3 regions of the Kitasatospora sp. NPDC001664 genome follow, and region 1 is predicted to be linked to each of the others. Evidence: riboswitches for the same ligand, from Rfam matches in the RefSeq annotation. Region 1 holds a riboswitch; each other region holds the start of a gene.
The links. A riboswitch is a leader RNA that binds a small molecule or an ion and turns the genes downstream of it on or off. The one in region 1 is predicted to bind S-adenosylmethionine.
Positions count from the first base shown of each region.

Region 2: another riboswitch for S-adenosylmethionine. It lies ahead of ACWCYY_RS05765 (IclR family transcriptional regulator); the one in region 1 lies ahead of ACWCYY_RS19850 (aminotransferase class V-fold PLP-dependent enzyme).
Region 3: another riboswitch for S-adenosylmethionine. It lies ahead of thrC (threonine synthase); the one in region 1 lies ahead of ACWCYY_RS19850 (aminotransferase class V-fold PLP-dependent enzyme).

Region 1 is NZ_JBSFGS010000013.1:79,906-83,169, forward strand. Features, by position in the region: gene ACWCYY_RS19845 (Lrp/AsnC family transcriptional regulator) at 1-108, shown strand, start outside; gene ACWCYY_RS19850 (aminotransferase class V-fold PLP-dependent enzyme) at 261-1,622, opposite strand; SAM riboswitch class IV at 1,676-1,793, opposite strand; gene trpD (anthranilate phosphoribosyltransferase) at 1,906-2,937, opposite strand; gene ACWCYY_RS19860 (response regulator) at 3,121-3,264, opposite strand, start outside.
Region 2 is NZ_JBSFGS010000003.1:213,102-216,365, forward strand. Features, by position in the region: gene ACWCYY_RS05760 (cholesterol oxidase substrate-binding domain-containing protein) at 1-1,532, opposite strand, end outside; SAM riboswitch class I at 1,653-1,795, shown strand; gene ACWCYY_RS05765 (IclR family transcriptional regulator) at 1,989-2,702, shown strand; gene ACWCYY_RS05770 (phytoene/squalene synthase family protein) at 2,770-3,264, opposite strand, start outside.
Region 3 is NZ_JBSFGS010000014.1:146,824-150,087, reverse strand. Features, by position in the region: gene ACWCYY_RS21275 (alpha,alpha-trehalose-phosphate synthase (UDP-forming)) at 1-489, opposite strand, end outside; gene ACWCYY_RS21270 (glucosyl-3-phosphoglycerate synthase) at 543-1,523, opposite strand; SAM riboswitch class I at 1,701-1,838, shown strand; gene thrC (threonine synthase) at 1,856-3,136, shown strand; gene ACWCYY_RS21260 (ubiquitin-like small modifier protein 1) at 3,169-3,264, shown strand, end outside.

The sequences.
Region 1 (3,264 bases):
GCCAAGGTCAACAAGATCCCCGGCGTCCAGCACACCGAGACCCAGATCGCCTTCCGCACCTACTCCAAGCACGACCTCGAAGCGGCGTTCGCCCTCGGGCTCGACTGACGTACGGAGCCTCGGCAGGGCAAGCGCTCAGGGGCGCGAGGAACTGCGCGGGTACGGAAGGCGGCTCACCTGCAACTGAGGGTACGTCAGCCAGTTGCAGGTGCTGCCGTTCCCCCGCGCGCAGTTCCCCGCGCCCCTGCGGGACGCTCCGCTCAGCTGCGACGGGAGTCGGCGACGCAGCGGCCGCCCTCGTTGCGGTAGTTCCAGGCCGCCCCGTCGGAGACGAGCGCCCGGACGGCGGCCAGGAAGCGGTCGAGGTGCTCGTCCGGGGTGCCGGCGCCGAAGGAGACCCGGATGGCGTTGAGGCTGCGCTCGCCCGGCAGCGACGGCTCGGGGGCGCCGCACTCGGAGGGCGCCGCCTCCTCCCCGCCGAGCAGGGTCCGCACCAGCGGGTGCGCACAGAACAGACCGTCGCGCACGCCGATGCCGTACTCGGCGGAGAGCGCGGCGGAGAAGTGCGAGCTGTTCCAGCCCTGCACCACGAAGGAGAGCACGCCGACCCGGGCGGCGTCCTCGCCGAACAGGCTGAGCACCCGGACCTCGGGGACCTCGGCCAGACCGGCCTTCAGACGGGCGATCAGCTCCTGCTCGCGGGCCTCCAGCGCGTCGAAGCCGGCCTCGGTGAGCGCCCGGCAGGCGGAGGCGACGGCGTAGGCGCCGATCACGTTCGGGGAGCCGGCCTCGTGGCGGGCCGGGCCGGTCTGCCACTCGACGGCGACGGAGCCGTCGAGCTCGCGGGCGACGGTGCGGCTGGCGCCGCCGCCGGCCAGGTAGGGCTCGGCGGCGTCCAGCCAGTCGGAGCGGCCCGCCAGGACGCCGGCGCCGAACGGGGCGTAGATCTTGTGGCCGGAGAAGGCGATCCAGTCGACGTCCAGCTCGCGGACCGAGACGCGGTGGTGCGGGGCCAGCTGGGCGGCGTCCAGGACGACCCGGGCACCGTGGCGGTGGGCCACCTCGGTCAGTTCGGCGATCGGCCAGAGCTCGCCGGTGACGTTGGAGGCACCGGTGACGCAGAGCAGGCGGTGCTCGGCGGGGTTCTGAGCGAGCGCCAGGTCGAAGGCCTCGACCGCCTCGGCGTGCGAGCGGGGGGCGCGCAGGTAGGTGACCTTGAGGCCGTTGTGCGCCCAGGGCAGCAGCGAGGCGTGGTGCTCGGTCTCGAAGGCGAAGACCTCGGTGCCGGCCGGGACGGCGGCGGCCAGCAGGTTGAGCGAGTCGGTGGTGGCGCGGGTGAAGACGACCTGGTCGCCCTCGCGCAGGTCGAGGAACTCCTCGACGGTGCGGCGGCTCTGCTCGAACAGGTCGGTGGAGAGCTGGGAGAGGTAGCCGGCGCCGCGGTGCACCGAGCCGTAGTACGGGGCGTAGGCGGCGACGTCGTCCCAGACCCGCTGGAGGGCCGGGGAGCTCGCGGCGTAGTCGAGGGCGGCGTAGGTGACCTTCTCGCCGGAGGCCAGCGGCACCTGGACGTCGTGGCCGAGGACGGGGAGCGGGGCGCAGGTGGAGGTGGCGACGGACATGGGGGTGCACTCCTCTGAAGGTCCGGGACCTCGGGGTGCAGCTGTGCCGCCGACGTCCGCGCTTGCGCTGCGGACGGATCGCCGCAGTGCCCGGTCCTCACCCAGGGCACCCCGCCACGGACGGAGGGTTGCCGGACAGCAAGCTGGGGCTTGTCGCTGTCGCTCATGACCTGTCGTGAACTCTAGAGCGGCTTCCGAGGAGTGGTCAAACAGGCTTCCACTATCTGGACGCATCCGGGTACGAAGAAGGCCCGGACCGTGGTCCGGGCCTTCAACTCGACGCTCAGGAACGGGTGGTGGCCTCGGCCCAGTTCTTCAGCAGGGTCTCGGCGGCGCCCGAGTCGATGGCCTCGGCGGCCCGCGCCATCCCGGCCTTCAGCTGCTCCGGGAGCGGGGCGTCGGTGAGGTCCAGGGCGGTCAGCGCGGCGGCCGAGTTGAGCAGCACCGCGTCCCGGACCGGGCCGCGCTCGCCCGCCAGCAGGCGGCGGACCACGGCGGCGTTGAAGGCCGGGTCGCCGCCGCGCAGCGCCTCGATGCCGACCAGGTCGATGCCGACCTCGCGCGGGTCGAAGGTGGTCTCGGTGACCTGACCGTCCTTCACCCTCCAGACGTGCGAGGTGGTGGAGATGGTCAGCTCGTCCAGGCCGTCGTCGCCCCGGAAGACCAGCGCGCTGGCGCCGCGGCGGGCCAGCACCCCGGCGATCAGCCCGGCGAGGCGGGTGTCGAAGCAGCCGATCGCGTGGGCGGTCACCCGGGCCGGGTTGGTCAGCGGGCCGAGGATGTTGAAGGCGGTCGGCACCCCGAGGTCGCGGCGGGCCGGGGCCGCGTGCCGCATCGCGGGGTGGAACACCGGGGCCGGGCAGAAGGTCAGGCCGACCTCCTCGGCGATCTCGGCCACCCGGTGCGGCGGGACGTCCGGGCTGACGCCGAGCTGCTCCAGCACGTCGGTGGCGCCGCTGGCGGAGGAGGCGGCGCGGTTGCCGTGCTTCACCACCTTGGCCCCGGCGGCGGCGGCCACGATGGCCGACATGGTGGAGATGTTGACCGTCTTGGCGCGGTCGCCGCCGGTGCCGACGATGTCCACCGCCGGTCCGGGGACGGTGAGTTGGACGGCGTGGGCGTACATCGAGTCGACCAGGCCGGCGATCTCGTCCACCGTCTCGCCCTTGGCGCGGAGCGCCACCACGAAGCCCGCCACCTGGACGGGGGTGGCCTCGCCGCTCATGATCCGGTCCATCGCCCAGGCGGCGTCGGCCTGGGTGAGGTTCTCACCGGCGAGCAGTGCGCTCAACAGGTCGGGCCAGGTACGGGCCATGGCTAGCTCCAGTTCTCCGTCTTGACGTGGACTGGAGCCAGCCTAGCGAGGTGCGGCCCGCTGATGCGGTCTTGTTCTTCCCTGTGAGACGGCCGAACCGTGCGGGACAGACCGTCAGATCCGGAGTGCGGCACCGTGGGTGGCTGGGCGCGCAGTTCCCCGCGCCCCCGGACGCATCACCACCTACGCAGGAGTACGCCTCGCCACGCGAGCTCGCAGTAGGGTGGCGGCGGACTCGGCGAAGGGGACCGGGTCGACCGGGTGGGAGATGGCGGCGTCGGCACGGGACCAGGCGGCGAGCCAGGAGTCCTGCGGGCGGCCGATGAG
Region 2 (3,264 bases), on a different contig from region 1:
CGGTCGGGGTGGGCGGGGTCGGGGCGCAGGGGGGAGAGCAGGGCGGGCCGCGCGCCGGGGATGCCGGTGGCGGAGGGGTCGTCCAGGCCGGTGACGCGGATCTCGACGGCGCCGTTGACGGGGTACTCGCCGCGTTGCTGGTACTCCGTCAGCAGGCGCTCGTAGGTGGTGGTGAAGGCGTTGACCGCCCACTGGAGGTCGGCCCGCCGCAGGTGGACCGCGTAGCCGTTGGCGGTGACCCGCAGGGTGGTGGGGCGGACGTACTGGAGGAGGGCCCGGGAGGGGCCCCAGAGGTCGGAGCGCAGGCCGTCGGCGAGCAGGTGGGTGAGGAGCTCGCCGGTGAGCAGGGAGCGCAGCAGGCCGCTGGAGAGCAGGACGTCGGTGAGGTCCCCGGTGAGGCCGATCTTGGTGATGAGGAACTGGAGCTGCCCGAAGACCGGGGCCAGTTCCGGCGCACCGGAGACCAGTTGGCCGGCCAGGTCGGCGACCGGCTTCGGGATGTTGTCGGAGAAGGGGTAGTTGTAGGGCTCGTCGACGCTGCGGGCGGCGAACGGCCGCCCGGGGGTGAGCCGCCAGGTCTTGAGCCAGGGGTGGGTGGTGAAGGCGTACCAGATCGCCTCGGCCCGGCCGTCCCGGTCGACGAAGGAGGCGAGGGTGCGGGCACCCGCGGTGCCCGGGGCGGCGAAGAGCTCGGTGGCCGGGACGTCGACCCGGCTGACGCAGCGCAGCGGACGGTCGGGCCCGACCCGGAGCACCGCCTCGGTGAGGAAGGCCCGGCCGAGCTGGACCAGCAGGGCGCCGGACTCGGCCTCGGTGCGGTCGTAGGTGCGGAGCGCGTAGCGGCCGGCGGTCCCGTCCCAGACCACGGCGGTGAGCGAGACCACCTGGTTGGAGAGCGAGCCGTAGCCGTGGCCGGCCGGGGCGGTCTCACCGGCCGCCGGGACGGCGGTGCCGTGGCCGCCGATCGCGAGCACGCCGCCGACGGTGAGGTCGCCGGGGGCCGGGCAGCCGGTGACGCCGAGGCCCTGCTCGGCGAGGCGGGCCAGCAGGTCCTCCATCGCGGCGCCGGTCTGCACCCGCACGGTCGGTGCGCCGGCCACCGTCGCCCCGGTGAGGGTGACGGCGGTGAGGTGGCGGGTGGTGTCGACCAGCAGGACGCGGGCGGTCGACGGGGTGCCGGGCGCGACGGTGAGCGGGGCCCAGCCGTGCCGGTGGCCCTGGGGGCGCAGCCGCCAGCCGGCGGCGCGGGCCCAGTCCGCGAGTTCGGCGACCTGCTCCGGGGTGGTCGGCTCGCAGACCCAGAGCGGGTCGGTGCGGACCTCCCCGGCCCAGTTCTCGAACACCCGTTGGTACGGGACCAGCCCTCCGGGGAGACCGGCGGGGGCGGCGCCGACGGCCTGCGCGCTGTCGGGCCCGACGGTGCCGCGCAGCAGCCAGGCCGCGCCGGCCGTGCCGAGGGCCGCGGCGAGCGTCTGACGGCGCGTCAGTCCCCGGTCGGTGTGCTGTGGTTGCCCTGCTCGTTGGTCTGTCACGCGGCGACGCTACCAATGTGGATCATCCGACGGGCCGGTTTCGGCCCGGGGCGGGGCGGTTCCGGACGAGGTGGGGGGAGGTTGGTCACGGCGCCGCCACGACTTGATATGGTTCCTCGCGAATCATCCAGAGGGGTGGAGGGACCGGCCCTACGAAGCCCCGGCAACTCCCCGTTCGACCCGGCGTCCGAAGTACGCGCCGTGCCGTGCGGGAGCAGTGCCAACTCCGGCCTGTCGCCATAGTGGCGCGGGGAAGATGAGGAGACACGGTGCTCTCTGTGCTGTCCTTCGCCCGGGCGCTACCCGCCCCGGCGCTTTCGCGTACCCGTTTCGTGTCCGGCGCAGGCATTCGGCCCACTTCTGCGGCCTTCCCTCGCTGACCACCCCCGGCTCCCCGCACGGAGCCCCCGCGGGCGGACCCACCCGCCGTCCGCGGTTCTGAGACGGAGTACACCCATGGAAACCATCAGCGGCGTCGGCGTCCTCGACAAGGTCACCTCGATCCTCGGCACCCTGGAGGCCGGCCCGACCACCCTGGCCGGGCTGGTCGCCGCCACCGGCCTGGCGCGGCCGACCGCCCACCGGCTGGCGGTCGCGCTGGAGCAGCACCGGCTGGTCGCCCGCGACATCGAGGGCCGGTTCACCCTCGGCGCCCGGATCGGCGAACTGTCGGCGGCGGCCGGTGAGGACCGCCTGCTGGCGGCGGCCGGGCCGGTGCTCGCGCACCTGCGCGACGTCACCGGGGAGAGCGCCCAGCTCTACCGGCGGCAGGGCGAGATGCGGATCTGCGTGGCCGCGGCGGAGCGGCTCTCCGGCCTGCGGGACACCGTCCCGGTCGGGGTCACCCTTCCGATGCGGGTCGGGGCCGCAGCCCAGATCCTGCTGGCCTGGGAGGAGCCGGAGCGGCTGCACCGGGGCCTGCAGGGCGCCAGCTTCACCGCGACCGCGCTGAGCGGGGTGCGGCGGCGGGGCTGGGCGCAGGCCGTCGGGGAGCGCGAGCTCGGGGTCGCGTCCGTCTCGGCGCCGGTGCGCGGCCCGTCCAACCGCGTGGTGGCGGCCGTCACGGTGTCCGGTCCGATCGAGCGGCTCAGCCGCCACCCCGGTGCCCGGCTGGCCCAAGCCGTGGTGGACGCCGCCGAACGCCTCACCGAGGCCGTCCGGCAGTCCTGAGCCCGGCCCGTCCTGACCTCTGGGATCGGCAGTCCTGAGCCGGGCAGCCGGGTGACCCGAGGAGTCGTCAGGGGTTCGCCCGGCGGACGCGCCGAGCCCGGAGGTACTCGCGTGTCAGCAGGCGGAGCGCGGCGCCCTTGGGCGGGCCGGCCGGGCGCCGGAGGAGGGCGGGGAGGTCGGCCCGGGCGGCGCGGGAGGTGAGCGCGTCCAGGCCGACCATGCAGCGGACCATCGGACGGTGTGCGGGCGGGGCGAGGTCGATCACGGCGCGGCCCTCGGCGAGGGTGCGGTCGGCGTGGTCGAGCTGAGCGGTGATCAGGGCCCGGACGGCCGGGAGGTCGGCGGCCCGTTCGAGGTCGGGGCGGGTGACGCCGTGCCGCTCCAGGGCCTCCTGGGGGAGTGTCAGCCGGCCGTCGGCCAGGTCCTCGGCGAGGTCGGCGACGAAGTCGATCCGCTGGGCGGCGTCCAGGTAGGTGCGGCAGGCGGCGCGGTAGTCGCCCTGGTCACCGTCCGGGCCGAGCAGGGCGGCGACGACCAGGAAGGCGGGCAGCGCGTAGGCGTC
Region 3 (3,264 bases), on a different contig from region 1:
CAGGACCGCGGCGTCCGGTGCGGCCTCGGCGGCCAGGGCCTCGGCGAAGGCGGTGTTGTAGGCCCGGTAGGAGTCCCACTCGCGGCGGAAGCGGTCGTCGAAGACCGGTGCCACCGGGGTCTCGTACAGCAGGTGGTGGACGAACCAGAGGGTGGAGTTGGCCACCCCGTTGTACGCCCGGGCGAATGTGCCGGGGTCGATGTCGAGCATCCGGACGGCCTGACCGCCGACCTGGTGCCCGGCCAGGTCGAGCCGGCCGTCGGGGGCCTGCCGGGCGGCGGTGCGGTCCGCCTCGGAGAGGGCGGCGCACACCCAGACGGCGGACGGGTCGTCGATCGCGGAGAGCCCGGAGACCAGCCCGCCGCCGCCTCTGCGCAGCGTCAGCGACCCGTCGTCCTCGGCGGTGAAGGACACCGGCCCCCGGTTGGAGGCCACCAGGATGGGGGCGGCCCCGGTCTGATTCGAACGTTCGGTCGCGAGATCGGCCATGTCACCAACCTTGCCTCGCACCCCCGGGGGCAAACCAGTCGGCACACGGGGGCTCACCGTCGGTGGTACTCCGGCACGGTCACCATCGGCGGCCGCTCCAGTGCGCCGACCGGATGGGTGTGGGCGGTGAACTCCCGGCTGGCCGGGTCCCGGGTGAACTGGGTGAGCAGCGGACGGACCAGGTCCTGCGTGCTCTTCAGCCGGTCGGTCCGGTCCAGCCGCTCCAGCGCGGTGCGGTAGATCGTCGCCGCCATCCGCCCGAGGGCCTGGCCGTCCTGGTGCCGGTGGTGCCGCACCCCGACGTCCACCTGGGCCAGCGCGTCCAGCCCGGCCAGCTCCAGCGCGTCCACCAGCAGGCCGAGCTCCACCCCGTAGCCGGTGGGGAAGGGCAGCCGCTCCAGCAGGGACCGGCGGGCCGCGTACTCGCCGCCCAAGGGCTGGACGAATCCGGCCAGTTGGGGCCAGTGGAGGTTCAGCAGGGGGCGCGCCACCAGCTCGGTGACCCGCCCGCCGCCGGCCGGGACGACGGCCCCGTCGGTCTCCAGGGGCCGGTCGTACATCGCCTTCACCAGGTGGATCGACGGGTCGGTCAGCAGCGGCCCGACGATCCCGGAGACGAAGGCCGGGTCGAACTCGCGCAGGTCCGCGTCCACGAAGCAGACGATCTCCCCGGAGGTGGCCAGCAGCGAGCGCCAGAGCACCTCGCCCTTGCCCGCCACCGCCGGCAGCCGGGGCAGCACCTCGTCCCGGTGCACCACCCGGGCGCCGGCCTCCGCCGCGATCCGGGCCGTGCCGTCGGCCGAGCCGGAGTCCACCACCACCAGCTCGTCCACCAGCGGCAGACGCTCCATCAGCTCGCGGCGGATCACCCGGACGATCCCGCCGACGGTCGACTCCTCGTCCAGGGCCGGCAGCACCACGCTGATCGTCCCGGCCGGCCCCGCCGCCCGCTTGGCCGCCAGCAGTGCCTCCAACGGCCGGTCGCCGGCGCTCCAGGAGCGCCGGCACAGCCAGTCGGACACCTCCGGCAGCAACTCCTCGGCAGGGTCGGACGGCTGAGGCTGGTCGGGCACTGTCTCGTCTCCTCGCGCTTCGCATCTCGTACCTCGGACGGCCGGTTCCCGCTCCGGCGCCTTCGGATACAGTCTTCGTACTGCGGTCAGACCTTCGCACGTCGGGGTCGGCCGGAGAGCAGGACCACAACTTCACAGAGCTCATCCAGAGGGACTGAGGGAACGGCCCGTTGACGTCCCGGCAACCTTCTCGCGCGATCAGGCCCATCTGCGGCCACGGCGGGACAGGTGCCAATTCCGGCCTGTGGCGCGACCGCGTCACGGGGAAGATGAGGAGAGAGGCCTCCGCCACCATGGCTACCGCTGTTTCCGCCGCACCCACCGTCGACCTCGGGCCCGCCGACCAGCTGTCCTGTCGCGAGTGCGGCACCAAGTTCCCGCTCGGCCCCAGCTTCGCCTGCCTCGAGTGCTTCGGCCCGCTGGAGATCGCCTACGACTTCGGCTCCGCGGACGCCGAGGCGCTGCGCAAGCGGATCGAGGCCGGCCCGGCCTCCATCTGGCGCTACGCCCCGCTGCTGCCCGTCCCGGCCGACGTGGCCTCCAAGCCCAACCTCAACCCGGGCTGGACCCCGCTGGTGAAGGCCGACAACCTCGGCCGCGAGCTCGGCTTCACCGCCCAGCTGCACGTCAAGGACGACTCGGGCAACCCGACCCACTCCTTCAAGGACCGCGTGGTGGCCTGCGCCATCGAGGCGGCGCGCGCGTTCAACTTCACCACCCTGTCCTGCTCCTCCACCGGCAACCTGGCCGGTGCGGTGGGCGCGGCGGCGGCCCGGGCCGGCTTCAAGTCCTGCGTGTTCATCCCGCACGACCTGGAGCAGGGCAAGGTCGTGATGGCCGGTGTCTACGGCGGCGAGCTGGTCGGCATCGAGGGCAACTACGACGACGTGAACCGCTTCTGCTCCGAGCTGATCGGCGACCCGGCCGGCGAGGGCTGGGGCTTCGTCAACGTCAACCTCCGCCCGTACTACGGCGAGGGCTCCAAGACCCTGGCGTACGAGATCTGCGAGCAGCTCGGCTGGCGCCTGCCGGAGCAGATCGTCATCCCGATCGCCTCGGGCTCCCAGCTCACCAAGATCGACAAGGGTCTGCAGGAGCTGATCAAGCTCGGCCTGGTCGAGGACCGGCCCTACAAGATCTTCGGCGCCCAGGCCGAGGGCTGCTCCCCGGTCTCCGCCGCCTTCAAGGCCGGCCGCGACGTGATCAAGCCGGTCAAGCCCGACACCATCGCCAAGTCGCTGGCGATCGGCAACCCGGCCGACGGCCCGTACGTGCTGGACATCGCCCGCCGCACCGGCGGTGCGGTGGAGGACGTCACCGACGCCGAGGTGGTCGAGGCCATCAAGCTGCTGGCCCGCACCGAGGGCATCTTCGCCGAGACCGCGGGCGGCGTGACCATCGGCGTGCTGAAGAAGCTGGTGGAGACCGGGCAGCTCGACCCGGCCAAGGAGACCGTGGCGATCAACACCGGTGACGGCCTGAAGACCCTGGACGCCGTCTCCGACGCCGGTCTGACCGCCACCATCCGCCCGACCCTGGAGTCCTTCCGCGCGGCCGGCCTGGCCTCCGCCTGATCCCCCCTCAGCACCGGTTTAGGAGTACCCCCATGAGCGCCACCGTCCGCATCCCGACCATCCTGCGCACCTACACCGGCGGCGCCGCCGAGGTGGCCGCCGAGGGCGCCACCCTGGCCGCCGTGATC